DNA from 3 places in the Achromobacter sp. 1011791174 genome. Region 1 is predicted to be linked to each of the others. Evidence: predicted binding sites of a transcription regulator. Region 1 holds the regulator's gene; each other region holds the start of a gene.
What was found. The regulator sigma-54, encoded in region 1, starts transcription at its own class of promoters, with help from an activator protein. The targets are predictions, from matches to a motif close to TGGCANGNAANCTGCTTT.

Region 1 (10,340 bases):
CTTGCAGTCAGGCGCGATGCGCGCACATCGCGACAGGAAGACGCGCGATGCCGCGCGTACGCAACCCCGGCAGACTAACATCCGGCGCGGGGCCGCGCCTAGCCTTGCTCTGCATTTGGTAAACGGCTTTGCAAGCGCAACATGAAAGCGACAGGATAATGAGAATGAGTTTGCGTGAGCGATGCCTTGCACGCACTACGCAGACTTCATGCGGCCTGGAAGCGGCCATGCCGCCCGATTGTGCACCTTGATGCACGTCAAGCGCAGCGCGGATCGCACGCCGCCTCGCTGAAAAACCCGCGTGCGACGCGTGCTCCGCGCTGTTGCATATCTACGACCGCATGAGCGCGCGCGCCACCATCACGCATCGACTCGATGGATATCGCGGACTCAATCGGCGCGCCGCGTGGCCAGCCAGATGCCGAATGCGATCGGCACGATGCCCAGCAGGTCCAGCCACGACACCGGCTCGCTCAACACCAGCCAGCCGAACAGCAAGCCCAGCGGCGGCATCAGGAAGTGCAGCGCGCTGGCGGCGGTGGCGCTGGCGCGGCCAAGAATCATGAACCACAAGTAATAACCGCCAATCGACACGGCCACGATCATGTAGGCCATGCTCCAGAACAGACTGGCCGTCATGCGCGCCGCGCCCAGGTCATCGACGACCAGCGCGATCGGCATCATCGCGGCCGCGCCGGCCAGCGACTGGATGCCGGTGGCCATCCACAAGTCCGCAGACGGCTTCAGGCGCTTGTACAGCAGCGTACCCGCCACCAGCGCGATCAGTCCGCCAACCACGAGCAAGGTGCCGTGCGCGTCTTCCTGCATGCCGCTCAACCGCGAACGCAGCACCACGGCCACGCCGGCCAGCCCCAGCAGCAGGCCCAGCAGCTTGCGCCAGCTCAACCGCTCGCCCAGCACCGGCCCGGCCAGCACGCCGATCAGCAGCGGATTGGTGCTGATCAGCACCGCGGTGAACGCGGATGACACCCGCGTCATGCCCGACCAGCTCAAACCCAGATACAGGGCGTTGTTCAGCAGGCCCAGCAGCGCCAGCGCGGCGACGTCGCGCCGGCTCGGCCAGCGCCAGCGGCCGCTGGCCGCGGCCACGCCCAGCATCAGCGCGCCGGCGATCAGGAAACGAAACGCCAGCAGGGTCATCGGCGGACAGTCGCGCACCGCGATCTTGGCGGCGGCGAACGCCGAACTCCACAACAGGCAAAACGCGGCGATGGGCAACCAGGCGACAGCGGCTGGAGAATCGGTGCGGGCGGGAGATGCGACGGCGAGCGAGGGGGTTTTCATGCGAGTCCCGGAGAGAGGGCGCCGCCGCTTTGGCGACAGGCTGGCGGCCATTTTGCGCGCCGCCCCATCCATTGACAAATGCTTTATTCAGATTAAAAGTATTCGATAATCGAATGGATAAACCCGCCGCCTGTCCAGGCTGCACGACTGCTTTCCAGGCCCCGCCATGCTCGATCTCGATCTACTGCACAGCTTCGTTTCCGTCGTCGACGCCGGCGGCTTCACGCGCGCCGGCGAACGCGTGCACCGCAGCCAGTCCACCGTCAGCCAGCAGATCCGCAAGTTGGAAGAGGCGCTGGAGTGCGCGCTGTTCATCCGCGACGGCCGCCAGGTCCAGCTGACCGAAGACGGCGAGCGGCTGCTGGGCTATGCCCGCCGCATGCTGGCGCTGTCCACCGAGGTGCGCGAGGCTGTCAGCGGCCGCCAGCGCGTGGACGTGGTGCGCCTGGGCATCCCGGACGATTTCGCGCCCGAGGCCTTGACCGCGCTCCTGGCGGCCTACGTGCGCGAACGGCCGACGCTGCGTCTGTCAGTGCGCTGCGATCTCAGCGCCGCGCTGACGCGCAGCCTGGAGCGCGGCGATCTGGATGTGGCGCTGCTCAAGCGCGAGCCCGGCGCCGGAATGGACACGGGCGCGGCCCTGGCCGCGTGGCCGGAGCTCCTGCATTGGATCGCCGCCAGCGCCTTGCCGCTGCCCGATGTCGAGCCCGTGCCGCTGGTGGCGTTTCCGCAAGGCTGCATCTACCGCAACCGCGCCATCCACGCGCTGGAAGCGGCGGGCCGGCGCTGGCGCATCGCCTATGAAAGCCCCAACCTGCTCGGCCTGCAGGCGGCGCTGGCCGGCGGCCTGGGCGTGGCGCTGCTGGAGCGCCGCTGTCTGGCGCCCAACCTGCGCATCGTGGACACGCATCTGCCGCCGGCGCCGCCCACCGAGCTCGCGCTCTGCCTGGGCCGCGCGGCGCGCGAGCCGGCGCGCCAGGTGGCGCAGACGGTGCAGGCGTTCTGCGCAGCGCAGTGGCGCCAGCCCTCATCCTGAACGGGAACGGCTCCGCCGGACGGCCCAACGGCCGCAAGCCGCCAGGCGTGGAAAGGACACAGGCCGCCTGTGTGTGGAAGGAACCGCGCAGACAAAGGCGCGAAAACCCACGCCGACCCATCCGCACAAAAACAAAAGCCACGGCAGGCGCCGTGGCTTCGTTGGATCAGGAACGGGGTCAGGCTACCGCGACCTGGATGACCGGATAGGTATTGGCCGCCGGCGCGCTGGGCTGTTCAGCCAGGGCGGCGGGAGGATTGACCGGAACGGCGATCGAGCGCACGTCGCAGACGCTGGAGCAACGACCGCCGGGCAGGTATTCCGTGGCGGTGGCTGCGCAACAGCCGCAACAGGTCGCCACGCCCAGCTCGAACTGCAGGTCGGCCAGCGTGGTAGCGCCCGCGTCCACGCTGGCGCGGACTTGGCGTTCGGTGATCGCGTTGCATACACAAATGTACATGAGAATAATTATCGAAAATTATTCTCGAACTGGCAAGCGGCTTGCGCAAAAAAATTGCAACCGAGATGTCACGCAAGTGTTTGAAATCAGGGACGAATTTACAGCCATTCGTCCCTGATTTCAGCGAACCGAGGCCTGCGCCTTGCGCAGCGCCGCCGGCGCGATGCGCAGCGCCTCGCGGTATTTGGCCACCGTGCGCCGGGCGATCACGATGCCCTGGTCGGCCAGCTTTTCCATGATCTGGCTGTCGGACAAGGGCTTGGCGCGATTCTCGTCCGCCACCATCTGGCGGATATGGGTCTGCACCGCCGTGGCCGAGGTGGCGTCGCCGCCGTCGGTCGACACCCCCGCCCCGAAGAAGCGCTTGAGCTCCAGCGTGCCAAACGGGGTGAGCATGTACTTCTGCGTCGTGGCCCGTGAAATCGTGGATTCGTGCAGGCCCAGTTCGCCCGCGATGTCCTTCAGGATCAGCGGTCGCATGGCCGCCGGCCCCTGGCTGAAAAAGGCCGTCTGGCGTTCGACGATGGCCTGGGACACCCGCAGGATGGTGTCGAAGCGCTGCTCGACGTTGCGGATCATCCACTTGGCCTGCTGCAGCTGGGCCTGCAGGCCGGCGTGGGCCGATTCCTTCTGATTGCCCAGCATCTGCGCGTACAGGCCGTTGATCTGCAGGCGCGGCACGGCGGCGCTGTTAAGCGTGACCTGCCAGCCGCGCCGGGTCTTGCGCACGATCACGTCCGGCACGGCGTAGTCGGCGGCCGGCACGGTCCAGGCGCGTCCCGGACGCGGCTCCAGGCGCAGGATCAGGGCGTGCGCGGCGCGGAACCGGGTTTCGTCGCACCCCGCCGCCGCGCACAGACGGGCGACATTGCCGGTGGCCAGCAGCGGCAGGTGACGGGCGCAGATCTCGCGGGCGCAGGCCAGCGCCGCCGGGTCGGCCGCCTCGGGCAGGCGCGTGATGTCCGGGTGGCGCAATTGCAACAGCAGGCATTCCGCCATGTCCCGCGCGCCGATGCCGGGTGGATCGAAGGACTGCAGCAGCGACAGCGCCGCCTTCAGCTCGTCGATATCCGGCTCCAGCTCGGCCGGCAGCCAGCCCAGGATTTCCTCCAGCGGCGAGCCCAGGTAGCCGTTCTCGTCCAGCTCGTCGATCAGCAGGGCGGCCAATGCGGCGTCGCGCGGCGCCGCCCGGGTCAGCATCAGCTGGCCCAGCAGGTGCTCGCGCAGCGTGTCCGGCATGGCGGCCTCGGGCGGGCCGCCGTCCTCGTCTGGGTAGACCCCGCCGGAGCCGGGCATTTCCTCGATGGGCGCGTCGCGCTCGGCCGCCGGCTCGTCGTCCTGCACCGAGGACTCGCGTTCGGACTCTGCCTGCGCCTCGGGCGCCACGGGTTCGTCGTCGCGCTCGAGCAGCGGGTTGTCCGCCAGCACCTGCGAGATCTCGGCTTCCAGCTCGAGCGTGGACAACTGCAACAATCGGATCGATTGCTGCAGCTGTGGGGTCAGCGTCAGATGCTGACCGGGACGCAGTTCTAAAATCGGACGGGTCATAGGTACAATATTTTGCATGATGAATCAGACTTCGCCCGAGCGCGTTCGCCAGGATAGCCGCCTGATCGGCCAGACCCTGCTCAAACTTGCGCTTCCCAGACTCCTCCTGCGCGCGATCGTGATCGCCGTCGCCCTCATCATCTGGTATTTCGTCGCCAACTGGATACTGGACGCGGGCAAGCGCGTGAGCTTCGAATTCCTGCACTCGCTGGGCCAGCCCACGATGGACATGGTGCAGAAGTTCAGCCCCTACCTGTGGTGGGTCGGGGTCGGCATCTGGAGCCTCATCGTCTTCTTCGCGCTGCGCGCCTGGCTGAGCGCCAGCCTGGCCTCCGGCCGCGCCACGCCGGTGCAGACCGAGGTGCTGGCCGAACTGGCGCCGCAGCTGTCCGACGAATCGCTGGGCGTGCTGCGCTGGACCTGGGGCGACCGCGAAGAACCCTTCACCGTGGGCGACCTGCGCCGCTCGCTGTCTGAAATCCGCCACAGCCGCATCGCCAAGATCGACATGGTGGCGCGTCAGGCCGAGATCCTGGAAGGCGGCGGCAAGCCCCGCGCCGGCTCCCGCGACGACGACGCACCGCGCCGCGAACCGCGCGCCGACCGCTACGTCGAGCCGCGCATCGGCCCCGCCCGATAAGCGACACCCTTCCGCGCAACCCGCCAGAAGCCGCCGTCCAGGCGGCTTTTGCATTTCAGTGCGCTGCCAGCAAGCCGCTCCTATACTGGCCTGCCACGCTCGCGCAACCGCGGGCCGCGCGTCATACCGACACCATGCGCCGGCGGCCCCGCCGCGGCGACCGCGCGGCCGACCTCCTGGAGTCCGCTTTCCATGTTCCGTACTTCCGTCCGGTTCGCCGCCAGCATGGCGCTGGCCTGCTCTGCCGCGCTCTCGTTCAGCGCGCCGGCGCGGGCTGCCTGGCCAGACAAGCCCATCACCTTCGTCGCCCCGTTCACCGCCGGCGGCGCCAATGATCTGGTCGCCCGCATCATCGCCAAGGCGGTCGGCGCCGCGCTGAACCAGCCCGTCATCGTCGAGAACCGTCCCGGCGCCGGCGGCGTGATCGGCGCTGCCCACGTGGCGCGCAGTCCGGCCGATGGCTACACCTACCTGGTCGGCAGCAACGGCACCGTCACCAACAGCCTGATCCGTTCCGACCAGCCGTACAAGGACGAGGCGCTGACGCCCGTGGCGCTGCTGTCGATCACGCCCTCGGTGATCGTGACCCACCCGTCCAACCCTGCCAAGAACCTGAAGGACTTCGTGGCGCGCGCCAAACAGGCCAAGACCGATCGCATCACCTTTTCCACGGCCGGCAACGGCAGCACGCCGCACTTCGTGGCCGAAATGCTGAAGGAAGCCACCGGCCTGCCGGTAGAGCCCATCGCCTACAAGAGCGGCTCGGAAGGCGTGAGCGCGGTGATCGGCAACCAGGTCGACGCCACCTCCGAGGCCAGCATCGTGACGCTGCCGCTGGTCCAGAGCGGCAAGCTCAAGGCGCTGGCCACCACCTGGGACAAGCGCATGGCCAGCGCGCCGGACATTCCGACCACGGCCGAGGCCGGCTTCGGCACGGTGCGCATCGGCCACTGGGCCGGCCTGTACGCGCCGACCGGCACGCCGGCGGACGTGCTCGACAAGATGAACGCGGCGGTCGAGCAGTCGTTGCAGACGCGTGAAGTGCAGGATGCGTTGCGCCAGAGCAGCATCGAGCCGGGCGGCGGTTCGCGCGCCAGCTTCGCCGAGTTCGCCGCCAACGAGCGCAAGCGCCTGGGCGAAGTGGTCAAGAACGGCCATATGCAGACGCAGTAAGCGCCTGAGCCGGAGCGCGCTCATGCTGTTGCGCGTCCGGCTGCGCGAGCCCCGCGCCACCGCGAAACGCGTGACTCGCGCCGCGCCTGCCGGCCTGTCGAAAGAACCAGGGAATACCCTGAGGCGCCACCGTAAGACAGATACGTCCCCGGCTTTTTCATTTGCGCTTGCACAAAAAGTATGTTTGACTAGCATCCCTATGGCCGCTAACCGCAACCCCCTCGCGATTGCCACCGGACGCTACGACGCTCCGGTCGCCGGCCTGCGCGCTTCCTTCCTCAGCGTTGCCTCCTTCGCCGCGCTATCGCTATACCTACCGATCGGTTGCCGGGCCTAGTGCCTCGTGGTAGCTCGGCAGCCACACGCTCGCCACACGCGTATTCCCCTTTCTTTTCCTGTTTTCAAGACTGAATCCTGCCGGCCTGGCCAGTAGTTTCCGGGCATATCCACGGCAAATCCAGGCGCCAGACCGTCATCCGGGCGCGCGCCGCTTGCGGGACCCCGTCCCCGGGATTCAAAAGAAACCGATCGAGGTGTAGAGATGATGCTTGCCAACCCCGCCACCAAGTACGTACCGTTCAAGCCCTTCGCCGGCGACTATGCCGAGCGCACCTGGCCCAGCCGCCGCATCACGCAGCCGCCCATCTGGATGAGCACCGATCTGCGCGACGGCAACCAGGCCCTGATCGAACCGATGAGCGTCGAGCGCAAGCTCCGCTTCTTCGAGCAGCTGGTGAAGATCGGCTTCAAGGAAATCGAAGTCGGTTTCCCGTCGGCCTCGCAGACCGACTTCGATTTCGTGCGCAAGCTCATCGACGAGAAGCGCATTCCCGAAGACGTGACCATCATCGTGCTGACGCAGTCGCGCGAAGACCTGATCAGCCGCACGGTCGAAGCCGCCGCCGGCGCCAGGCAGGCCATCGTCCACTTGTACAACGCCTGCGCCCCGGCGTTCCGCAAGGTCGTGTTCAACATGAGCCGCGACGAAATCAAGAACATCGCCACCACTGGCACGCGCCTGGTCAAGCAATACGTGGCCCAGCATCCGGAAACGCAGTGGCGCTACCAGTATTCGCCTGAAGTCTTCAGCACCACCGAACCCGAGTTCGCGCTGGAGGTGTCCAACGCCGTCGCCGACGTCTGGCAGCCCACGCCCGACTGCAAGATGGTGCTGAACCTGCCCGCCACCATCGAGGCCACCACGCCCAACCTGTACGCCGACCAGATCGAGTGGATGCACAAGAACCTGGCCCGCCGCGACAGCATCGTGCTCAGCGTGCACCCGCACAATGACCGCGGCACCGCCGTGGCCGCCGCCGAATTCGCCGTCATGGCCGGCGCCGACCGCATCGAAGGCTGCCTGTTCGGCAGCGGCGAGCGCACCGGCAACGTCGACCTGGTGACGCTGGCCTTGAACCTCTACACGCAAGGCGTGCATCCCGGCCTGGACTTCTCGGACATCGACGAAGTGCGCCGCTGCGCCGAGTACTGCAACCAGCTCCCCGTGCACCCGCGCCATCCTTACGCCGGCGACCTCGTGTTCACCGCCTTCTCCGGCTCGCACCAGGACGCCATCAAGAAGGGCTTCGCGCAGCAGAAGCCGGACGCCGTCTGGGAAGTGCCGTACCTGCCGATCGACCCGGCCGACCTCGGCCGCAGCTACGACGCGGTGATCCGCGTGAACAGCCAGTCGGGCAAGGGCGGCGTGTCCTATCTGCTCGAACAGGAACACGGCCTGGTGTTGCCGCGCCGCCTGCAGATCGAATTCAGCCGCGCCATCCAGCGCGTCACCGACGAAACCGGCCGCGAAGTCACGGCCGACGATGTGCACACCATCTTCAACCGCGAATACCTCGAACAGAAGTCGCCGTGGAAGCTGGTGCGCCATCGCATCGACGGCAATCCGTCGGCCGGCGAAGGCCAGCACTTCAGCATCGAGGCCGAACTCGAATACAACGGCGAACGCCGTGTCGTGACGGGCAAGGGCGACGGCGCCATCTCGGCATTCGTGGCCGCGCTGGGCGTGCCGGTGCGCATCATGGACTACCACGAGCACGCCATCGGCACCGGCACCGACACCCGCGCCGCGTCCTACGTCGAACTGCGCGTGGGCGATTCCGGCACGGGCTTCGGCGTAGGCATCGACCGCGACATCGTCACCGCCTCGTTCCAGGCCGTGCTGAGCGCCGTCAACCGCCACATCAACGCCGGCGCCGACGCCACCGAACAAGAAACCGCCGAGGCCGCGTGATCCGCGCCCAGGCATGAAACGTCCGCGGCGGCGCGCCACATGCGCCGCCGACCGCCCGCCGCGCGCACCAGCGCCGGGCGCGAGGGAGACGAAGCAGCCCGCAGCAGCCAAACAGGCTGTTACGGGCTTTTTTCATGGCCGGGCCGCCCCAAGAAAAAGCGCCCCTTCGGGGAGCAGCAGCGCGCGCAGGGCGCGCGGCTTGGGGGTATTTCATTGTGCCGGACCGTCTGAATAGACAAAGCCCCTTGCGGGGGCTTTGCATCACGCCACGGACTCAGCCGCGCGGCCAGATATCCGCAGCGCCGATGTCCGGCGCCTGCGCGGCCAGCAGCCGTTCGTGCATCCAGGCGGAGATGGCCAGCGTGCGATGGTCCGCGTGACGCGGGCCGACCACCTGCAAGCCCACCGGCAGCCCTTGCGGCCCTGTGGCGAAGGGCAGGTTCAGGCAGGGCAGGCCGAACAGCGTCCAGCCGCGCGAGAACTGCGGATCGCCCGTGCCCAGGTCGGCGAAGGGCGCCTCGCCGCTGGCGCTGGGCGTGAGCAGCACGTCGTAGCGGTCGAACCACAGGTCCACCCGCGCGCGCACCTCGGCGGCGCGCGCCAGGTTGCGTTGATGTTCCTCGGCCGTGATGCGCGCGCCGGCTTCGAGCACGGACTGGATCTTGGCGCTGAGCTGCGCGGCGTGCTCCAGGCGTTCGTAGGCCAGCGATTGCGAGGCCTCGTAGGCCATGATGTCGGCATGCAGCTGCACCAGCATGCAGTCGCCGGCCGGCGGCTGCGGCACTTCCTCGACCTGGGCGCCGGCCCGCGCCAGGATGGCGGCGGCCTGCGCATAGGCTTCCTTGGTCTCGGCCTGCGCGTGACGCCATTGCAGGCTGCGGTACATGCCGATGCGCGGCTTGGCGTCGTAGTTCAGGTCCAGCATGCGCGGATCGCGCATCAGCACCGACGCGAACAGGGCGATGTCCGGCACCGAACGGGCGAAGCCGCCCACGGTGTCCAGCGATTCCGCCAGGCTCTTGACGCCGGCGCGCGGAATCGCGCCGAAAGTGGGCTTGAAGCCGACGATGCCGCAATACGAGGCCGGACGGATGATGGAGCCGGCGGTCTGCGAGCCCAGCGCGAAAGGCACCATGTCGTCGGCCACCGCCGCGGCCGAGCCGCTGGACGAACCGCCGGGCGTATGGGCCTCGTTGCGCGGATTGCGCGTGGGGCCGGCCGTGTAGGTGGCGAATTCGGTGGTGACGGTCTTGCCGACCACGACCGCGCCGGCGCCTCGGCACAGCGCCACCGCGGCGGCATCCAGGCCGGGATGATGGCGTTCGTAGATGGGCGAGCCGTAGCGCGTGGGCAGGTCGACGGTGTCGAACAGGTCTTTCACGCCGATGGGCAAGCCGTGCAGCGGACCGCGCAGCGGGCCCTTGTCGAGCTGCTCGGCATGCTCCAGCGCCGCCTGCTTCTGCAGCGCGGTCCAGGCATGGATGGTGTTTTCGCGTTGTTCGATGCGCGCGAAGCAGGCGCGCACCAATTGCACCGCGGTCAATTCGCGCCGTTGCAGCTTGCGCGCCGCGTCAAGCGCGCCAAGTCTGTTCAAGGCAATGGACATTTGCTTTCCTCGTTCCCGGTGCCGCGCCCTGCGCGGTACTGACTTACGCACCCGGTCCCCTTGACCGTGGCCCGCGTGCGCGGACCTGCCAATTCATGCGACGCGTCAATTAGGAAAACTACCGAAAAACCCCGGTGATTTTCATGACTCGCGTCATGCTCGCGCATGTTGGCTTCGTGTTGTTGCGTTGCTCCCAGCATAGCGCAAACCCGTGCAACACAAAGGTCATATTTGTCTTGTAAGATGAAATCGTTTTCAGCATATAAGCAAAACACAGAGACATGGCCGCGCGTCCGTCGCCCCGCTTTTCCATCATCGAAG
Region 2 (10,340 bases), on a different contig from region 1:
ATAGTGCCCTTGCAGACGCCGTTGCAGCCGCATACTTCGGCGCTGTCCGCCATGCCGGCGGCACGGCTCTCGCCCGCGTGACCGGTATCGCCCACGGCGTGTTCGCCGAACATCAGCTGGTCGCGCAGCGCGCCGATCTCCTTGCCCTCTCGGATCAGCCGGAAATACCAGGCGCCGTCGGCCGTGTCGCCATACAGGCAGGCGCCCACCAGGCGGTCGCCCTGGATCACCAGCTTCTTGTAGACGCCGGCCGAGGGATCGGCCAGCGTGATCGCCTCGGTCAGGCCGTCGCCCACGAAATCGCCGGCCGAGAACACGTCGATGCCGGTCACCTTGAGTTTGGTGGACGTGACGCTGCCCTCGTAGCGCCCGATGCCATGCAGCGCCAGATGGTTGGCGGCCACCTTGGCCTGCTCGAACAGCGGCGCGACCAGGCCGTAGGCCATGCCCCGGTGCCTGACGCATTCGCCCACGGCATAGATGCGGGGATCGTAGGTCTGCAGCGTGTCGCTCACCACCACGCCCCGGTCCACATGCAGGCCGCAGCTTTCGGCCAGCTCGGTGTTGGGCCGTATGCCCACGGCCATCACCACCAGGTCCGCGGCGATCTCCTCGCCATCGGCGAAGCGCAACGCGCGCACCCGGCCGTCATCGCCCGCCAGGATCGCCTGCGTCTGGCGCTGCATCAGGAAGCGCAGCCCCCGCGCCTCCAGGCTCTGCCGCAGCAGGCCGGCGGCCGCGCCGTCGAGCTGGCGGTCCAGCAGCGCTTCGCCCAGGTGCACCACGGACACGTCCATGCCGCGCGCGGCCAGGCCATTGGCCGCTTCCAGGCCCAGCAGGCCGCCGCCGATCACCACGGCATGGCGGTAGCGCGCGGCCGCGTCGATCATCAGGTTGACGTCGCGGATATCGCGGAACGTGACCACGCCGTCCAGCTCGCATCCCGGCACCGGCAGCATGAAGGGATTCGATCCGGTCGCCAGCAGCAGGCGGTCATAGGGCAGCGTGGCGCCATCGTCGAGCTGCGCGATGCGCCGCGCCCGGTTCAGGCCCGTGACCTTGCGGCCCAGCAGCAGCCGGATACCGTTCGACGCGTACCAGTCCTCGCGGTTGAGGATGATGTCGTCCAGCGTCTGCTCGCCGGTCAGCACCGGCGACAGCAGGATGCGGTTGTAGTTGACGTGCGGCTCGGCGCCGATCACGGTGATGTCGTACAGGTCGGGCGCCAGTTTCAGCAGTTCCTCGACCGCGCGGATGCCGGCCATGCCGTTGCCCACCACCACCAACTTCTGTTTCTCTTGCATGATGTCCCTCTCAGCCTGTAGTTCCGGATGCGCTCAGGCCACGGCCCGTGAGGCTCCGGCGTCGTCCGGCGCGCCGCCCTCGGCCCTGCCGGCCTGGACGCCGGACTCGCGAGCCGCCGCGTGCTCCGGATTGCCATGGCGGCGGTGCAGGAAGTCCACTACCGCGGCGCGGCAGGCGAGGTAGACCGCGTCATTGGCCAGTGCCACGCGGTCGCGCGGTCGCGCCAGCGGCACGGCCAGGATCTCGCCGATGGTGGCGGCCGGCCCGTTGCCCAGCATGACGATGCGGTCCGACAGCAGCACGGCCTCGTCCACGTCGTGCGTGACCATGATGGTGGTGGTGCGCGTCTTGGCCACGATCCTGAGCAGCTCGTCCTGCAGATGCGCGCGCGTCAGCGCATCCAGCGCGCCGAACGGTTCGTCCATCAGCAGCACGCCCGGCTCGATCGCCAGCGCCCGCGCGATGCCCACGCGCTGCTTCATGCCGCCGGAGATCTCGCGCGGCAGCTTGTTCTGCGCGGGCAGCAGTCCCACCAGTTCCAGCGCCGCGCGCGTGCGCTCGGCCAGCCGGGCGCGGTTTTCGCTGCCGCCGAACACGCGCTCCACCGCCAGGTGCACGTTCTGGAAGCAGGTCAGCCAGGGCAGCAGGGAATGGTTCTGGAACACCACCGCGCGGTCGGGCCCGGGTCCGGTGATCTCGCGCTCGGCGCACAGCAGCACGCCAGTGGTGGGGCGCGTCAGGCCGGCGATCAGGTTCAGCAGCGTGGACTTGCCGCAGCCCGAATGCCCGATCAGCGTGATGAACTCGCCCTGGTCCACGGTCAGGTCGATATCGCGCAGGGCCACGAAATCGCCCTTGCGCGTGGCGAAGGTCTGGCCCACGCGTTCTATGCGTACATGCTTCTTCATGCGGCTACTCCTCGGCGTAGGTAAAACGGCGCGCCAGCGCGACCAGCAGCGTTTCCAGCGCCAGCCCCACGATGCCGATCACGAAAATGGCGATGACGATGTGCTCGACCTTCAGGTTGTTCCATTCGTCCCACAGCCAGAAGCCGATGCCGGTGCCGCCCGTCAGCATCTCGGCCGCCACGATCACCAGCCAGGCCGTGCCGATGGACAACCGCACGCCGGTCAGCACATAGGGCAGCACCGCCGGCAGCAATACCTTGGTGACGACCTTCCATTCCGACAGATTCAGCACGCGCGCCACGTTCAGGTAGTCCTGCGGCACGCGCGTCACCCCAACGGCGGTATTGACGATCATGGGCCAGATGGAACAGATGAAGATCGCCCAGATGGCGGCCGGATTGGCGGCCTTGAACAGCAACAGGCCCAGCGGCAGCCAGGCCAGCGGCGACACCGGCCGCAGCAGGCTGACGATGGGCGAGAACATGGCGCGCAGCGCGGCATAGCGACCGATGGCGAAGCCCGCCGGTATGCCCACGATGGCGGCCAGCCCGAAGCCGACGGCCACGCGCTGCAGCGAGGCCAGCAGGTTCCAGCCTATGCCCTTGTCGTTGGGCCCGTTGTCGTAGAAAGGATCGGCGAACAGCGCCTGGGCCGCGTGCCAGGTGACGCCGGGCGTGGGAATCTCGGGAATGCCCATGGCCACCGCCTGCCATGCCAGCACGAACACCGCGAATCCAGCCACCGGCCCGGCCACGGCCTTGAGCAGGGCCTCGACGCGGTCGCGCCAGAAGGCGCCCGTCCGGCCCGCGCCCGCCATGCCGGAGATCACATTGAACATATCCTTCTCCCTCGTTGCGGCGCTCAGGCCTTGACCTTGAAGCCGTCGGCATAGGCCGCCGGATCGCTGCCGTCCCAGGCCACGCCGTCGACCAGCGTGGACTTGCGCATCTCGCCGGCGGGCAGCGCCACGCCCACGGCCTGCGCCGCCTGGCGGTACACGTCGATGCGATTGATCTGCCGGGCCACGGCCAGGTAGTCGGGATGCGTCTTGAGCAGTCCCCAGCGCTTGTGCTGCGTCAGGAACCACATGCCGTCGCTCAGGTAGGGGAAGTTGGCCGCGCCATCGGCATGAAAGCGCATGGCATGCGGATCGCTCCAGGACTTGCCCAGGCCGTCCTCGTAGCGGCCCTGCATGCGGCCGACGATGCCGCCGGCATCGGTATTGACGTAGGACTTGGCCGCGATGGTCTCGGCGGTCTTCTGGCGATTGGCTTCGGACGCGTCGATCCACTTGCCCGCCTCCAGCACCGCGGCGGTGACGGCCCGCGCCGTATTGGGATGGCGCGCCACGAACTCGGCGCTGGCGCCCAGCACCTTTTCGGGATGATCGGCCCAGATGCCCTGCGTCGTGATGGCGGTGAAGCCGATCTTGTCCATGATCGCGCGCGCGCCCCAGGGCTCGCCGACGCAGAAGCCGTCCATGTTGCCCACGCGCATGTTGGCGACCATCTGCGGCGGCGGCACGGTGATGGCCTTGGCGTCGCGCATCGGATCGATGCCATGCGCCGCCAGCCAGTAATACAGCCACATGGCGTGGGTGCCTGTGGGAAAGGTCTGGGCGAAGGTGTATTCGCGCTTGTCGCTGGCCATCAGCCTGGCCAGCGACTCGCCGTCGCGCGCGCCAGCCTGCAGCAGCTTGTTGGACAGGGTGATCGCCTGGCCATTCTGGTTCAGCCCCATGAGCACCGCCATGTCCTTGCGCGGACCGCCGATGCCCAGGTGCACGCCGTAGACCAACCCATACAGCACATGAGCGAAATCCAGCTCGCCGTTCATGAGCTTGTCCCGCACGCCGGCCCAGGAAGCCTCCTTGGACAGCGTGATGGTGACGCCGTGCTTCTTGTCCAGGCCCAGCGCCGAGGCCATCACCACGGACGCGCAATCCGTCAGCGGGATGAAGCCGATCTTCACCTCGGTCTTTTCCGGCGCATCGGTGCCGGCCGCCCAGGCGCCGGCGCGCACCAGCGGATCTACCAGGGACAACAGGCCCGCGCCCGTCGCCGCGCGCGCGGCCCCCGCGAGCCAGCTGCGGCGTCCGGCATCGGCGCCATCGCGCGGGTCGGGTTTCGGGGCGTGTTCCGAACGGTCATGGTGTGACGACATGGGCATGGCTCCTGGCAAAAAAAAACGCCCCGCCCGCCACGGACCGGATCCGGTGGCGGGCGAGACGTCGTTGTCCCTGGCCGCGAATGCGCGGCGTTCAGCGTGGGCGACCGTCGTTGGCCGCCACTACCCCACAAGCAAGCGCCGTGCCAACCCCCGCCTCCCCCGGGCGCGGACCGGCGCAAAGTCCGTGATACCGCATGGATACTGGCTTGACGGCCGATCGACGCGGGCGCGGACCGACACCTTGCGGACACACACGGATGCGCCACAACGTGCGCCGGCGCACCAAGCCTGTGCGCGCCATGCCCCGCGCTTGTGCGCGGCGCGCGGCGGTCGCGCGCGCCGCGGCATGGCATGGAAATTGCGTGATCACCGCTATCCGGATTTGCAGGATCGAACGCCCCATGCTGAAAGTCATGCTGCTCAACGATGGCGAGGGACGCGCGGCGTCGCTGCGGCAGACGCTGGCGGCCGCGGGCGTGCTCGTCGTGGCCGAGGCCGCGCCGGGCATGGATCTGGCCGCAGCGATCGAAGACGCCGCTCCCGATGTGGTGCTGATCGACAGCGACGCGCCCGGGCGAGACACGCTGGAATATGTCTGCGTGGCCAGCGAGCACAGCGACCGGCCGGTGGTGATGTTCACCGGCGACGGCACGCGCGCGGCCATCCGCGAGGCGTTGCAGGCGGGCGTGGCCGCCTACGTGGTCGGGGACGTCCCCGCCGCCCGCATCGAAAGCCTGCTGACCGTGGCGATCGAACGCTTCGCCGTGGAGAAGTCCCGGCGCGAGGCGCTGCGCGAAGCCAAGCTTCGGCTGGCGGACAGGCAATGGGTGGAAAAAGCCAAGGGCATCCTGATGCAGACCCGCTCAATTTCCGAGGACGAGGCCCACCGGCTGTTGCGCGAACGCGCCATGCAGGCCCAGAAGCGCCTGGGCGAGGTGGCGCGCGAGGTCGTTGAGTTCAGTCAATGGCTGGGCCCAGGCTGAGCGCTAATAAGTTTTGGATATATGAATTCAATAAATCAAAAGTTGTGGGGATGAAACCCCATCCCTATGATCGACTGACATTTGCCGGGCCAGCCCGGAGCGGGTTTATTCCATGAAGCTCTTCCCCCTGTTCGCCGATCTGAACGGCCGCCCCGCGCTGGTCGTGGGCGGCGGCGCCGTTGCCGAACGCAAGACGCTGGCGCTGCTCGAAGCGGGCGCCGCCGTGACCGTGGGCGCGCCCGGGCTGACGCCCGCCCTGGCCGCGCTGGCCGCCGACGGCCGCATCCGTCACCATCCGGGCCGGTTCGACCCCGCCTGGCTGGACGCCGTCTGGCTGGTCGTGGCCGCCACCGACGACACCGGGGTCAACCGCGAGGTATCCGAGGCCGCCGAGGCCCGCCGCCTGTTCTGCAATGTGGTGGACGATCCGGCGCTGTCCTCGTTCCAGGTGCCGTCCATCGTGGACCGCTCGCCGGTGATCGTGGCGATCTCGTCCTCGGGCGTGGCCCCGGTGCTGGCCCGCCGCCTGCGCGAACGCATCGAATCGCTGTTCGACCACACACTGGGCCAGCTGGCCGGACTGGCCGAGCGCTACCGCCAGCGCATCCGCGCCGGCCATCCCGACCTGGGCGCCCGGCGCCGCTTCTACGACTGGCTGCTGGACGGCCCCGTGGCCGGGCTGCTGCGCCAGCAGCGGCCGGACCAGGCCGAGGCCGCGCTGGCCACCGCCCTGGACCAGCCCCTGCGCCCCGCCGAGGGCAGCGTGGTGCTGGTGGGCGCCGGACCGGGAGACCCCGGCCTCTTGACGCTCAAGGCGCTGCGGGCGCTGAACGAGGCCGACGTGATCATGTACGACCGCCTGGTCAGCGATGACATCATGGCCCTGGCGCGGCGCGACGCGACGCGCGTGTCGGTGGGCAAGCAGCCCGGCGAAGACCATCACGCCACCCAGGCCCGCATCCACGCGCTGCTGGTCGAGCACGCGCGCGCCGGACGCCGCGTGGTGCGGCTCAAGGGCGGCGACGCCTTCATCTTCGGACGCGGCGGCGAGGAACTCGAATACCTGCGCGAGCACGGCGTGCGCTATGAGGTGGTGCCCGGCATCACGGCCGCGCTGGCCTGCGCCGCCTACGCCGGCATTCCGCTGACGCACCGCGAGCACGCGCAATCGGTGCGGCTGGTGACGGCCCACTGCCGCGACGACGAAGACAACCTGGATTGGCCCGCGCTGGCCCGCGAAAAGCAAACGCTGGCGTTCTACATGGGCGTGGGCCAGCTGGACGCGCTCAGCCGCCGGCTGATTTCGCACGGCCGCGCGCCGGACACGCCGTTCGCGCTGATCGAGAACGGCAGCCGCCCGGAACAGCGCGTGCTGTCGGGCGCAGTGAAGGACCTGCCCGATCTGGCGCGGGCGCACGGCATCCGCTCGCCCGCCCTGCTCATCGTGGGCGAGGTGGCGGGACTGGCGTCCCGCCTGCAATGGTTCGGCCGCCATATCGATGGCGGCCAGGGCAACGGCCAGCCGCAGCGCCTGGCCGCCTGAGGCCGCCGCGCCGAAAAGGCTGCGCGGCGCTTAAGGCGGCCTGATCCCGTCAGTCGGTCTTCTGGGTCGTGCCGAAGATGCGGTCGCCGGCGTCGCCCAGGCCCGGCACGATGTAGCCGTGCTCGTTCAGGTGGTCGTCGATGGACGCCGTGTAGATATGCACGTCCGGATGCTTGGCCAGCACGGCGTCGATGCCCACCGGCGCGGCCACCAGCACCAGCGCGCGGATTTCCTTGCAGCCGGCCTTCTTCAGCAGGTCGATGGCGGCGACCATGGAGCCGCCGGTGGCCAGCATGGGATCGACGATCAGCGCCAGACGCTGGTCCAGCTCGCCGACCAGGCGTTCCAGGTAGGTATGGGCTTCGAGGGTTTCCTCGTTGCGGGCCACGCCCACCACGCTGACCTTGGCGCCGGGGATCAGGCTCAGCACGCCATCCAGCATGCCGATGCCGGCGCGCAGGATGGGCACCACGGTGACTTTCTTGCCGGCGATCTTCTCGACCTGGACCTGGCCGCACCAGCCTTCGACGGTGGCGGGAGCCAGCGGCAGATCCTTGGACGCCTCGTAGGTGAGCAAGGCGCCCACTTCCTGCGACAGTTCACGGAAGCTCTTGGTGCTGAGGTCGGCGCGGCGCATGATCCCGAGCTTGTGGCGGATCAGCGGGTGACGGATTTCGTGCACGGGCATGTGCGTAAATCTCCAGAATATTGAGAGTCGGGGGTGTTCGCCTCAGGCGCGGCGGCGGGCGGCGCGGCGCTTTCGCGCCGGCTCGCGGTCCGCCTTGGATACCGCGCCAGAGAATCGTAATCGGTTTGCGGGAATTTTTATCGCCGGACCGCCCAGGGTGGGAAAGACCGCCCTGGCGGAACCCGGCATGGACCATGCCCTATTGTTCGGCCAGCCAGGCGATGAGCGCGTCGTCGAAGGCGCGCACCGCGCCTGCCTGCTCGTGGTTGACCATGCTGACCAGCACGTAGCGCTTGCCGCTGGCGCCCAGCACATAGCCGGCGATGGAACGCACGTCGCGCAGCGAGCCGGTCTTCAGGTGAGCCATGCCCTGCGTGCCGTCGCCCTTGAGGCGGCGGCGCACGGTGCCGTCCACGCCGGCGATGGCCAGGGACGAAATGTATTCCGGCATGACCGGCGAATTCCAGGCCACGGTCAGCATGGACGCCAGGCTGTCGGCGGACACGCGCGCCTCGCGCGACAGGCCGGCGCCGTTGTCGATGACCAGTTCCGGCATGTCCAGGCCCTGGCGCGCCAGCAGGCTCTTGGCCACGGCTTCGCTGCTGGCCACGGTGGCCGGCTTGCGGCCGCGCTCGGCGCCCAGCGTCAGCAGCAGCGTGCGCGCCATGACGTTGTTGCTGCGCTTGTTGATCTGGCGGATGACCTCGGCCAGCGTGGGCGAGTCGTGCGAGGCCAGCACCACGGCGTCGCCCGGCACCATGCCGGTACGGACCTGGCCCTTGAAGGTGCCGCCCAGCTCGCGCCACAGCATGCGGAAGACCTCGGTGGCGTAGTCGGGCTGCGACAGCGCCAGCCGGTACAGGCTGAACTCGCCGCAGGAGCCCGCCACCTTGCCGCTGACGCGCAGGGTCACGCCCTGCTGGGTGATGAGCGGCTCGGTCGAGACCACGGGCGCGCCGGGGCAGCGCGCCTCTGTCCATTCCACCTTGCCCTCGATTTTCAGGCCGGGCAGCGGCGGATCGATCAGCGGCACCCACTTATGGGCCGCCGCGTCCGGCAGGAACATCAGGCGCACGGCGCCGAATCCCACCATGAGCGCGTCCGGGCTGGCGTTGTAGGCGCGGTCGGGCGCGCCGTCGAAGGCGCCGGGATCGGTGCCCACCTGACCGAAGATGCTGCGGTCGATCACCAGATCGTTGATCTGCTTGACGCCGCGCAGGCGCAGCTCGCGCAACAGCACCCAGAGATCCTGCATCAGGAACTGCGGATCGCCACCGGCGCGCAGGTACAGCGGGCCGGACAGCGCGCCCTTGGCGTCGGGCCGGGCGCCCGGCTCGGTCATGAATTCGGTGCGCCAGACGTAATTGGGCCCCAGCTCGGACAGGGCCGCCCAGGTGGTCACCAGCTTCATGACCGAGGCGGGATTGCGCGGCTCCTTGGCGTTGAGCGCCACCAGGCGCGGGCCGCCCACCTCCTGCACCACCAGGGACAGGGCGCTGTCCGGCAGCTTGGTTTCCTTCCAGGCCTTGACCACGGCCGGCGGCAGGCCCGGCACCTGGGCGCAGGCCGCGCCGCCAGCCAGGGCCAGCAGTCCGCCCGCCAGCCACCGCCTGAACCGGCCCGTTCCCGCCACCGCCCTGTTGTATCCCGTCATGCCCCGACCACCTGAATGCTTATCCGGCAAAACCGAGAGCATACAAAACCTGGAGCGCTTGCGGGCGCAGGGCGGGGCATGCAAGCGCCCGGCCGGCCCTGGAATCGGCCCGCCGGCTGATCGCCGGCAGCCCTCCTTCCTCTACTGCACGCGCCACTTGCCGCCCGCAACCGTCGCCATGACCAGGGCGCGCTCGTCCAAGCCGTTGTGGTCAGCCGGGCTCATATTGACCACGCCGGTGGCCGTGGGCAGGTTTTTCACATTTTCCAGCGCGTCGCGCAGCGCCGCGCGGAATTCGGGCGTGCCCGGCCTGGCCGCCTTCAGCGCCACGGGCACGGCCTGTTGCAGCAACAGCCCCACGTCCCAGGTGTAGGCGGCGAACAGGGACACGCTGCCCGCGCCATGGACGGCCTCGTACTTGGCTGCGAAGGCCTGGGCGCTGGCCTTGACCGGGTGGCTGTCGGGCAGCAGGCCGGCCACCATCACCGGCCCCACCGGCACCCAGGCGCCCTCGCAGGCCGCGCCGCAGACGCGCAGGAAGTCGTTGTTGGCCACGCCGTGGTTGAAATAGATCTTGCCCGGGTAGCCGCGCTCGCGCAGCGCCCGGGCCGGCATCGCGGCCGGCGTGCCGGACGCCCCCACCACCACCGCGTCCGGCGCCGCCCCGACCAGCTTGAGGGTCTGCGCCACGGCCGAGGTGTCCGTGGGCGCGAAGCTCTCCTTGCCCACCAGCTCGATGCCGTGCTTCTTGGCCGCCTTCTCGACTTCCACCCAGAAAGTCTCGCCCAGCGCGTTGTTGAAGCCGATGAACGCCAGTTTCTTCACGCCCTGGGCGGCGGCATGGCGCGCGATGCCCTCGGCCATCAGCGAATCGGAATGCGGCGTCTTGAACACCCAGCGCCGCTTGTCGTCCATCGGCTCGATCAGGCGGGCCGAGGACGCCAGCGTGATGACCGGGGTGGCGCCCGCCGCCACCGTGTCCAGCATCGCCATCGTATTGGGCGTGGTGCTGGAACCGATGATCAGGTCGACTTTGTTCTCGGAAATCAGCTTGTGCGAGTTGCTGACGGCGCGGGTCGGGTCCGAGGCG
Region 3 (10,340 bases), on a different contig from region 1:
TCCCTCAATCCCTCCCCCTACATGTATTTCTGGAACTTCGGCGACTTCCAGGTCGTGGGCGCCTCGCCCGAGATCCTGGTGCGCCAGGAGCGCATCGTCGACAACGGCGTACCGAAGTCCCAGATCACCATCCGCCCGCTGGCCGGCACCCGCAAGCGCGGCGCCACGCCGGAAGAGGACGCGGCGCTGGCGGCCGAACTGAAGGCCGATCCCAAGGAAGTGGCCGAGCACGTCATGCTGATCGACCTGGCGCGCAATGACGTCGGCCGCGTGGCCGAGGTGGGCTCGGTCAAGGTCAGCGACACCATGGTGATCGAACGCTACTCGCACGTGATGCACCTGGTGTCCAACGTCACCGGCACCCTCAATCCCGGCATGAGCAGCATGGACGTGCTGCGCGCCTCCTTCCCCGCCGGCACGCTGACCGGCGCGCCCAAGGTCGAGGCCATGAAGCTCATCGACGAACTGGAACCGGTGCGCCGCGGCATCTACGGCGGCGCGGCCGGCTACCTGAGCTATGGCGGCGAGATGGACGTGGCCATCGCCATCCGCACCGGCGTGATCAAGGACGGCACGCTGTATGTGCAGGCCGCCGCCGGCATCGTCGCCGACTCCAATCCGGAAGCCGAATGGGCCGAGACCGAAGCCAAGGCCCGCGCCGTGCTGCGCGCGGCCGAGCAGGTGCAGCACGGCCTGGACGAACCCATCTGAGCGCGCCCCGACAACCGATACGACCAGCGGAGCCGGCCCCGGCTCCCCAGGAGAGAAGAACATGCTGCTGATGATCGACAACTACGATTCGTTTACCTACAACCTGGTGCAGTACTTCGGCGAACTGGGCGAGGACGTGCGCGTCGCGCGCAACGACCAGATCACGCTGGAGGAGATCGCCGCGCTCAACCCCGACCGCATCTGCGTGTCGCCCGGCCCCTGCTCGCCGGCCGAGGCCGGCATCTCGGTGCCCGTGATCCAGGCCTACGCCGGCAAGAAGCCCATCCTGGGCGTGTGCCTGGGCCATCAGGCGATCGGCGCGGCTTTCGGCGGCGACATCGTGCGCGCCCAGCAGATCATGCACGGCAAGACCGTCCGCATCTCGCACACCGGCACCGACATCTTCACCGGCCTGCCCACGCCCTACACGGTGATCCGATACAACTCTCTGACCATAGACCCGGCCACGCTGCCCGACTGCCTGGCCGTCACGGCCACGGCGCCCGACGGCGACATCATGGGCGTGCGCCACAAGACCCTGCCGCTATACGGCGTGCAGTTCCATCCCGAGTCCGTGCTCAGCGAGCACGGCCACGCGCTGCTGCGCAATTTCCTGAACCTCGCCTGAAGAAGGACGCATCGTGACCATTTCCGCCGCCGAAGCGCTCACGCGCTGTATCGAACACCGCGAAATCTTCCATGACGAGATGCTGCATCTCATGCGCATGCTGATGCGCGGCGAGATGTCGCCGCAGATCGCCAGCGCCCTGCTGATGGGCCTGCGCGTCAAGAAGGAAACCATCGGCGAGATCACCGCCGCCGCGCAGGTCATGCGCGAATTCGCCACGCCCGTGGTCACGCCCAATCCGGCCGACCTGCTCGACATGTGCGGCACGGGCGGCGACGGCAGCCACACCTTCAACATCTCCACCACGTCCATGTTCGTGGCCGCCGCCGCCGGCGTGCCCATCGCCAAGCACGGCAACCGCAGCGCCTCCTCGTCCAGCGGCAGCGCCGATGTGCTGGAAGCCCTGGGCGCCAACCTGACGCTGTCGCCCGAGCAGGTGGCCGAATGCATCCAGGCCACCGGCATCGGCTTCATGTTCGCGCCCGCCCACCACGGCGCCATGAAGAACGTGGCCGCCGTGCGCAAGGAACTGGCCGTGCGCACCATCTTCAACATCCTGGGCCCGCTGACCAACCCGGCCGGCGCCGCCAACCAGCTGATGGGCGTGTTCCACGCCGACCTGGTCGGCATCCAGGTGCGCGTGCTGGAGCGCCTGGGCTCGCGCCATGTGCTGGTGGTGCATGGCAAGGATGGCATGGACGAGGCCTCGCTGGGCGCGGCCACGCTGGTGGGCGAACTCAAGGACGGCAAAGTCTCGGAATATGAGATCCATCCCGAGGACTACGGCCTGTCCATGATGTCGAACCGCAGCATCAAGGTATCCAATCGCGAGGAATCGCGTGCGCTTGTCATCGAGGCGCTGGACAATGCCGAGGGCGCCGCCCGTGATATCGTCGCGCTCAACGCGGGTCTGGCCATCTATGCCGGTAACAAAGCCGGTTCCATTCCCGAAGCCTTGGCGCTAGCATTCGAAATGATCGCCACCGGCGCCGCACGCGCCAAGCTAGAAGAATTCTGCGCATACACCCGGAAATTCCAAAAATGACACAGGCCCACCCCCGAAGCGCTGCGCGCTTCCCCCTCAAGGGGGCACGCCTGCGGACCGGCAAAGCCGGCTCCGCGAGCGTGGGGCCCGCCCCCGACGCGCTCACGCGCTTTCCCCCTCACGGGGGCATGCCTGCGGACCGGCAAAGCCGGCTCCGCGGCATCCCTCTTGCACGGCCTGGGTTTCAGTTATTGCCGGTATTGCACCTGCATCATGGATCAATGAAATGAATGACATTCTCGCGAAAATTCTCGCCGTCAAGGCCGAGGAAGTCGCAGCCGCACGCCAGATGCGCAGCGAAGCCGAAGTCCTGCGCGAGGCGCAGGCCCGGCAGGACGTGCGCGGCTTCGCGCAATCCATCGAAGACAAGATCTCGCAAGGCAAGCCCGGCGTGATCGCCGAAATCAAGAAGGCCTCGCCGTCCAAGGGCGTGCTGCGCGAAACATTCAGCCCGGCCGAGATCGCCGCCTCGTATGCCGTGCACGGCGCGGCCTGCCTGTCGGTGCTGACCGACGTGCAGTTCTTCCAGGGCTCGCACGACCACCTGCGCCAGGCCCGCGCGGCCTGCTCCCTGCCGGTGCTGCGCAAGGACTTCGTGATCGACCCCTACCAGATCATCTCGGCCCGCGCCATGGGCGCCGACTGCGTGCTGCTGATCGTGGCCGCGCTCAGCCCCGGCCAGCTGCGCGAGATGGAAACGCTGGCGATGGAACTGGGCATGGACGTGCTGGTGGAAGTGCACGACGCCAAGGAACTTGAAGTCGCGCTTACGATGAAGACGCCGCTGCTGGGCATCAACAACCGCAACCTGCGCACCTTCGAGACCAGCCTGTCGAACACGCTGGACCTGCTGCCCCTGATTCCCGCCGGCAAGCGCGTCGTGACCGAAAGCGGCATCCTCAAGCCCGAGGATGTTCAGCTGATGCGCCAGCACAAGGTCGACGCCTTCCTGGTGGGCGAAGCCTTCATGCGCGCGCCCGATCCGGGCGCGGAACTGGCGCGGCTGATCCGCTGATCCCCTGCCCCCTGATCTCCAGCGGGCCCGGTCCCGGACAGCCTACGGCCGTTCGGCCCGGGCCGCTTCCAGCGCCGCCACGCGCCGGTACAGCGTGCTGCGGTGCACGCCCAGCACACGCGCCGCACGGCTGACATTGCCGCCATGCGCGGCCAGCGCCTCGCGGATGGCCGCGTCTGCCAAGGCCTGCAGGCTGGGCGGCGACGCCTCCTCGGGCTGGCGCGGCGCATGCCGCGCCGCATCAACGCCCCCGCGCTGGATCTCCTCCGGCAACATCGACAAGCCCGCCACGCCCGACGGGCCGGCCAGCACGCGCAACGTGCGCAGCACCGAGACCAGCTGCCGGTAATTGCCCGGCCAGGCGTAGCTGGCCAACGCCCGCTCGACCACGGGCGGCAACGCCGTCGCCGCGCCCTGCGCGTTCCAGAGCGTGCGCAGCAGCTCGCGCAGGTCCGTCCGCTCGCGCAGCGGCCCCAGCGTCACCGTGTATTCGGCGATGCGGAAATACAGGTCCGGCCGCACCGGCGCATCCGCGCCCTCGTGCGCCAGCGGGCGATGCGTGGCGCACAGCAGCGCGAAATCCACCGGCACCGGCCGCGCCCCGCCCAGCGGCGATACCTCGCGCTCCTGCAGCACGCGCAACAGGCGCGACTGCAAGGCCAGCGGCATGTCGCCGATCTCGTCCAGGAACAGCACGCCCCCATGCGCCTGCCGCAGCAGCCCCTTGCTGCCCTGGCGGCGCGCGCCGGTGAAGGCCCCGTCTTCATAGCCGAAGAGTTCGGATTCGATCAGGCTTTCAGGCAGCGCCGCGCAGTTCACCGCCACGAACGGCCCGGCGGCGCGCCGGCTGCGCGCATGCATCTGGCGCGCGAACACTTCCTTGCCCGCGCCGGTTTCGCCCTGCAGCAGAATGGAGACGCCGGCATCCATCAGGTGCACAGATCGACCCAGCGCGTCCAGCGCCGCCGCGTCCAGGCTGACGGCGGCTGGCGCGGGCGCGACGGCGCGGGGCTGACTGCGTTCAGGCGCCGGCACGACGCGCGGCGCGGGCGACGGCGGCAGGCTCAGCCGCGCGTGATAGACGGCGCCGTTGCGCGCCTGCACCCGGCCCGTGGCATCGGGCGCGTGCGTCAGCGCGTCTTCGAACAGGTCTTCATGGCGATACACGCCCAGCGCCGTGGCCGAGAGTTCCAGCGCCCGCAGCGCCAGCCGGTTGGCCCCGACCAGCAGGTCGCCCCGGAAGGCCAGCAGCGCCTCGCCCGGCGCCCCCAGCCCGGCCGGATCGGCATGCAGGCGCAGCACGGTGTCGCGCTCGTGCGCCTGCGCGAACAGGCGATGTTCGATCTGGTCCACGGCGGCACGCACCAGGGCCAGCGCATCGGGCCGGATGCCGCCCGCCAGGCTGGACAGGTCCAGCACGCCCAGGATCCGTCCCTGGCTGTCGCACACCGGCACCGCCGCGCAGGTCAGGATGCGGTTGGGCTCGAAATAGTGCTCGGCCCCGTGCACGACGATGGAACGGCCCTCGACCAGCGCCGTGCCGATGGCATTGGTGCCAGCCGCGGCCTCGTCCCAGGGAGAGCCGGGCATCAGGGCGATGCGCGATGCGCGCTGGGCGAAATCCAGGTCGCCGCCGCAATCCAGCACCAGGCCGCGCGAATCGGACAGGATCACCAGGCCGCCCTGCCCGTGCGCACGCTTGCGCAGCTCGGCCATGACAGGATCGGACATGCGGCGCAGCGCCTCGTTGCGCTCGCGGGCCTCGCGCAGCTCGGCCTGGGTCAGCGGCTCGGCGGGGCGCAGGCCGCGCATGTCGAAACCCAGGTCGGCGCAGCGCCGCCACGAACGCAGGATCGGCTCGGCGACCATGCCGCCGGGCACCGCGCCCTGCTGATTGAACAGCAGGCGCGCTTGCGTCAGCGACTGCCGACGGGTCTGGATGGCCATGCATGTCTCCTTGAGCGGCGTTCTGCGACACCTGTTGCGCGACGTTGTCGCAAAACGCGACAGCGCCGGGACGGACTTGCGCCGTCCGCGCCTGCGGGAGGCGCGCGCAAGCCTACTTTCGCACGCGGTCCGCGCGCTTGTCCAGCCGCGTCCCCGGTTGGCACGCGGATTGCTTGAGAGCATGCAGGCAGGCTGCCGCCGCCATTCCCGCTGCATCAACCCGCTGCATAAAAACACTTACGGAGACTAGCAATGGACATCGCGACCCGCGTCACCCCCGACACCTATGGCACGCGCATCGACATCAAGCCGCAGTACGACAATTTCATCGACGGACGCTGGCAGAAGCCGGCTGACGGCGAATACTTCGACAACCTCACCCCGGTCACCGGCCAGCTGCTGACGCGCAACGCCCGCTCCAAGGAGCGCGACATCGAGATGGCGCTGGACGTCGCGCACCGCGCCGCGCCCAAGTGGGCCGCCACCGCGCCGGCCGAGCGCGCGCGCATGCTGCTGCGCATCGCCGACGCGATGGAAGCCAACCTGGAGCGCCTGGCCACGGCCGAGACCTGGGACAACGGCAAGCCCATCCGCGAGGCCCGCGCCGCCGACATCCCGCTGGCGATCGACCATTTCCGCTACTTCGCCTCGGCCATCCGCAGCCAGGAGGGAGGGCTGTCCGAGATCGATCACGACACGGTGGCCTATCACTTCAACGAGCCGCTGGGCGTGGTCGGGCAGATCATCCCGTGGAACTTCCCCATCCTGATGGCCGCGTGGAAGCTCGCCCCGGCGCTCGCCGCCGGCAACTGCGTGGTGCTCAAGCCGGCCGAGCAGACGCCGCTGGGCATCATGCTGCTGGCCGAGCTGGTCGCCGACATCCTGCCGCCGGGCGTGCTCAATGTCGTCACCGGCTTCGGCCTGGAAGCGGGCAAGCCGCTGGCCTCCAGCAAGCGCATCGCCAAGATCGCCTTCACCGGCGAGACCACCACCGGCCGCCTCATCATGCAGTACGCGTCGCAGAACATCATCCCGGTGACGCTGGAACTGGGCGGCAAGTCGCCCAACATCTTCTTCGACAACGTCGCCGCCGAGGACGACGACTTCTTCGACAAGGCCGTCGAAGGCTTCGTGATGTTCGCGCTCAACCAGGGCGAGGTCTGCACCTGCCCCAGCCGAGCGCTGATCCAGGAATCAATCTACGAGAAGTTCATGGAGCGCGCGCTCAAGCGCGTGGCGGCGATCAAGCAAGGCAATCCGCTGGACGCCGACACCATGCTGGGCGCGCAGGCGTCGAGCGAGCAGCTGGAAAAAATCCTGTCCTACCTGGACATCGGCAAGCAGGAAGGCGCGCAGGTGCTGGCCGGCGGCGCGCGCGCGCAGCTGGCGGGCGCGCTGGAGCACGGCTACTTCGTGCAGCCCACGGTGTTCAAGGGCCACAACAAGATGCGCATCTTCCAGGAAGAGATCTTCGGCCCGGTGGTGGCCGTGACCACCTTCAAGGACGCCGAGGACGCGCTCAGCCAGGCCAACGACACGCTCTACGGACTGGGCGCGGGCGTCTGGTCGCGCGACATCAACACCTGCTACCGCATGGGCCGCGGCATCAAGGCCGGCCGCGTCTGGACCAACTGCTACCACGCCTATCCGGCGCACGCGGCGTTCGGCGGCTACAAGCAATCCGGCATCGGGCGCGAGAACCACAAGATGATGCTCAACCACTACCAGCAGACCAAGAACCTGCTGGTGAGCTACTCGCCAAAGAAGCTGGGCTTCTTCTGATCCGGCGACAGCGGCGGCGGCGTCGCGGCCGCCGCCCGCCCGGTCCAAGGCAAGCGCCGCGGACCGGGTCCGCAACGCGCGACCGGAGACACGCCATGCCCGAAGCCACGCCGCGCGTGGTCGCCACCGACGCGGCCCGCGACCTGATCGCCACGCTGCGGGCCAAGCACGGCCCGCTGATGTTTCACCAGTCCGGCGGCTGCTGCGATGGCAGCTCGCCCATGTGCTACGCGCTGGGCGAATTCATGGTGGGCGGCGCCGACGTGCTGCTGGGCGACCTGGAAGGCTGCCCGTTCTACATGGGCGAGGACCAGTTCGCCTACTGGGAGCACACCCAGCTCATCATCGACGCCGTGCCCGGCCGCGGCGGCGCCTTCTCGCTGGACAGCGCCGAGGGCCGGCGCTTCCTGCTGCGCTCGCGGCTGTACTCGGACGAGGAATGGGCGAACGTGGCGCCGGTGGGCCGCGGCTGAGAACCGGTTCCGCGACCGCTCAAGGCCAATCGCGCAGCCGTGAAACAGGGAGTCGGGCCCAATCAGCTGCCGCCCCGCCCCTGCTTGCCCGGCGGCACGGCATCGGCGGACCCGGACTGCTTCCACTGGAACGCGACGCGACGGATGCGCGCGGCGCGGAATTGGGTGAACGAACGGCCGCCCGGCATGGGCGCGCCGCGCAAGGGACTGCTGGAGTTCTTCATTGCTAGGCTGAAGGGGTGGGAAAAAGCGGTGGGCGCGGCCTTGTTCAAGCGCGTGGCGCGGCCATCAAGCGGTTGAACGGCCTCAGGCCGACGCGGCGACGCGGGCCGTGGCGCGGGCGGCCGCAGGGCCCTGCTGCGCCCACTCCAGCGCATCCTCGAGCCGGTCGTTGCCCCAGAACATCTCGTCGCCGACGAAGAAGGTGGGCGCGCCGAACAGGCCCAGATTGCGGGCGCGGTCGACCTGGCGGCGCAACGATTCCTTGACCGCCTCGGTCTTGGCGCGCGCGATCAGCGCGTCCGCGTCCAGCGCCAGGTCGCGCAGCAGGTCATGGACCACATCCTCGGCCTGGATGTCCAGGTCGTGCTGGAAATTGGCGCGGAACACGGCCAGGCAGAAATCGCGCCCCCAGGATTCATCCTGTCCCATCAGCGCGATGCGCGCCGGCAGCACGCTCATGCGCGGGAACAGGCGCGGACGGCGGTAGATCACGCCGTACTTGTCGGCCAGGCGCGCGATGTCGCGCATCATGTAGGCGCCCTTGCCCGGAAACAGCCGGAACGGCGTGTCGTTCCAGCCCTGGGCCTGGAAGATCGGGCCGAGCAGGAAGGGCCGCAGCTCCACGCGCACCCCGGCCTCGCGCGCCAGGTCCTCGATGCGCTCGATCGCCAGGTAGCTGTACGGGCTGGCGAAATCGAACCACATCTGCATGCGCGGCATATCGGGCTGGGGAACATTCATCACGGGGCTCCGGCGACCTGAATTAGCGCGACCTGCGCATCCGGCAGGCCGCTGAGGACGACATCGCGATCGCTGCCCACGGTGATGGCCTCTCCCGCATGCAGCACGCTGTCGTCGGGTTGGCGGTATTCGGACACCCAAAGCGTGCCGACGTGGCACACGATGCGCAGGCCCGAAGCGCGTCTGAGCAGCATAGTCGAACGCCCGGCCAAACGGAATGACATTCCCGCAGTGCAACATAACTGGATCATGACGCCCCCTTGCCGCGGCAACGGCTATCGCGGCGGGAACCCTCGCATGAAATACAACGGAACCCATCGTCTGAGTCATATTGGACGCTTCAGGCGTTATAGTGCTCAAGCGATATTTCGGCCCCTTACGCATGAGTCTCAGGAATGTCATACCCACTGGCCAAACTGCCCCCGCTTGATCTGGTCCGAGGCTTCGTGGCCGTGGGGCGGCGCATGAGCATCACGCTGGCCGCCGAGGACCTGCATGTGACCCAGTCCGCCGTCAGCCGCCAGATTCGGGCGCTGGAGGCGCACCTGGGCGTGCCGCTGCTGGTGCGCGGCTTTCGCAGCGTGTCCTTCACGTCGGAAGGCGCTCGGCTGTTCCGCATGGCCGATATCTGGCTGGCCCAGCTCGGCGACCTGACCGAGCAGCTGCGCGCGCCCGAGCGCCGCACCCCGGTCACCGTCACCACCACCATCGGCGTGGCCTCGCTGTGGCTGCTGCCGCGCCTGGGCGACTTCCAGGCGGCGCACCCGGACATCGATGTGCGCGTGGCGGCCGACAACCGGGTCATCGACATCGACCGCGAAAGCGTGGACATCGCCATCCGCTACAGTCTGCGCGACACCGTGCCCGACGGCGCCGCCTGGATGTTCGGCGAATCGGTGGTGCCGGTGGCGCACCCCACGCTGGACGTGCGCGGCCTGGACGCGCGCGAACTGCAGCGCCACGTGCTGCTGGAATTCGACGACCCGAGCCGGCCCTGGCTGCAATGGTCCGAATGGCTCAGCGCGCGCGGCCTGTCGCGCGTGCGGCCCAAGGGCATGCTGCGCTTCAACCAGTACGACCAGATCGTGCACGCGGCCCTGGCCGGCCACGGCATCGCGCTGGGCCGCCTGGCGCTGATCGCGCCCATGCTGGCCGATCGCCGGCTGGCGGCCGTGGGCGGACAACCGGCCAGCGCCACCGAACACGCCTACTGGCTGGTCCGCAACGCGCGCCGCAGCACGCCCGACGCCGACGTGGTGACGCGCTGGCTGACGGAGCAGGCGGCGGCCACGGCGCGCGGATTGGGGGACTGATTACCCTGGCGGCCCATGAGGACAAATTTATACAGAACTTTATAAAGACCGGCCGCGACTTCGCTAGAATGCCGTCGGCCTGCAGCGAAACGCCTCCGCAATGATGCAAACAACCTATCGGACGCGCCCTGCCCCGCACGCCCCCGCGCGACGCTGACGTCGCGCTTTTCCCAGAAGCAGTCCGCAGCATCCCGCGCCGCCCGGCCCAGCCGTTGGCGGGCAGGCTCTTTTTTACCTATTGGCGCAGATGAAGCTTTCCCGTCCGGTTTTTTCCTGGCAAGGCTGGTTCCAGAACTTCCAGCAGTCTTTCCTGCTGCTGCTGGCCCCCTGGCTGGTCAGCGTGCTGGCGCAGTTCGCCGGCCGCGCCTACCTGCTGGCAAAGCACGCGCCGCCGTCGCTGTACACAGCCTCATCGGCAGACGTCGGCCGCTCGCTGACCATCGGCCTGCTGTTCGACATCAAG

Region 2: the regulator sigma-54 is predicted to act here: its motif matches at 4,730-4,747, upstream of AC6LJ5_RS16490 (ANTAR domain-containing response regulator).
Region 3: the regulator sigma-54 is predicted to act here: its motif matches at 5,505-5,522, upstream of adh (aldehyde dehydrogenase).

Annotation. Positions count from the first base shown of each region.
Region 1 covers NZ_JCBANH010000102.1:8,921-19,260, reverse strand. Annotated here, with positions in the region: gene AC6LJ5_RS25560 (DMT family transporter) at 391-1,305, opposite strand; gene AC6LJ5_RS25555 (LysR substrate-binding domain-containing protein) at 1,472-2,341, shown strand; gene AC6LJ5_RS25550 ((2Fe-2S)-binding protein) at 2,520-2,801, opposite strand; gene rpoN (RNA polymerase factor sigma-54) at 2,922-4,349, opposite strand; gene AC6LJ5_RS25540 (hypothetical protein) at 4,366-4,989, shown strand; gene AC6LJ5_RS25535 (Bug family tripartite tricarboxylate transporter substrate binding protein) at 5,182-6,162, shown strand; gene leuA (2-isopropylmalate synthase) at 6,704-8,413, shown strand; gene AC6LJ5_RS25525 (amidase) at 8,688-10,019, opposite strand; gene AC6LJ5_RS25520 (LacI family DNA-binding transcriptional regulator) at 10,301-10,340, shown strand, end outside.
Region 2 covers NZ_JCBANH010000044.1:12,848-23,187, reverse strand. Annotated here, with positions in the region: gene nirB (nitrite reductase large subunit NirB) at 1-1,304, opposite strand, end outside; gene AC6LJ5_RS16505 (ABC transporter ATP-binding protein) at 1,338-2,213, opposite strand; gene ntrB (nitrate ABC transporter permease) at 2,218-3,051, opposite strand; gene AC6LJ5_RS16495 (CmpA/NrtA family ABC transporter substrate-binding protein) at 3,075-4,382, opposite strand; gene AC6LJ5_RS16490 (ANTAR domain-containing response regulator) at 4,784-5,365, shown strand; gene cysG (siroheme synthase CysG) at 5,478-6,908, shown strand; gene upp (uracil phosphoribosyltransferase) at 6,958-7,596, opposite strand; gene dacB (D-alanyl-D-alanine carboxypeptidase/D-alanyl-D-alanine endopeptidase) at 7,796-9,250, opposite strand; gene AC6LJ5_RS16470 (ABC transporter substrate-binding protein) at 9,392-10,340, opposite strand, start outside.
Region 3 covers NZ_JCBANH010000035.1:41,059-51,398, reverse strand. Annotated here, with positions in the region: gene trpE (anthranilate synthase component I) at 1-711, shown strand, start outside; gene AC6LJ5_RS14440 (aminodeoxychorismate/anthranilate synthase component II) at 773-1,339, shown strand; gene trpD (anthranilate phosphoribosyltransferase) at 1,353-2,384, shown strand; gene trpC (indole-3-glycerol phosphate synthase TrpC) at 2,611-3,399, shown strand; gene AC6LJ5_RS14425 (sigma-54-dependent Fis family transcriptional regulator) at 3,442-5,346, opposite strand; gene adh (aldehyde dehydrogenase) at 5,599-7,128, shown strand; gene AC6LJ5_RS14415 (DUF779 domain-containing protein) at 7,224-7,601, shown strand; gene AC6LJ5_RS14410 (hypothetical protein) at 7,664-7,825, opposite strand; gene AC6LJ5_RS14405 (2-hydroxychromene-2-carboxylate isomerase) at 7,908-8,564, opposite strand; gene AC6LJ5_RS14400 (DUF2917 domain-containing protein) at 8,564-8,758, opposite strand; gene AC6LJ5_RS14395 (LysR substrate-binding domain-containing protein) at 8,960-9,877, shown strand; gene AC6LJ5_RS14390 (LTA synthase family protein) at 10,125-10,340, shown strand, end outside.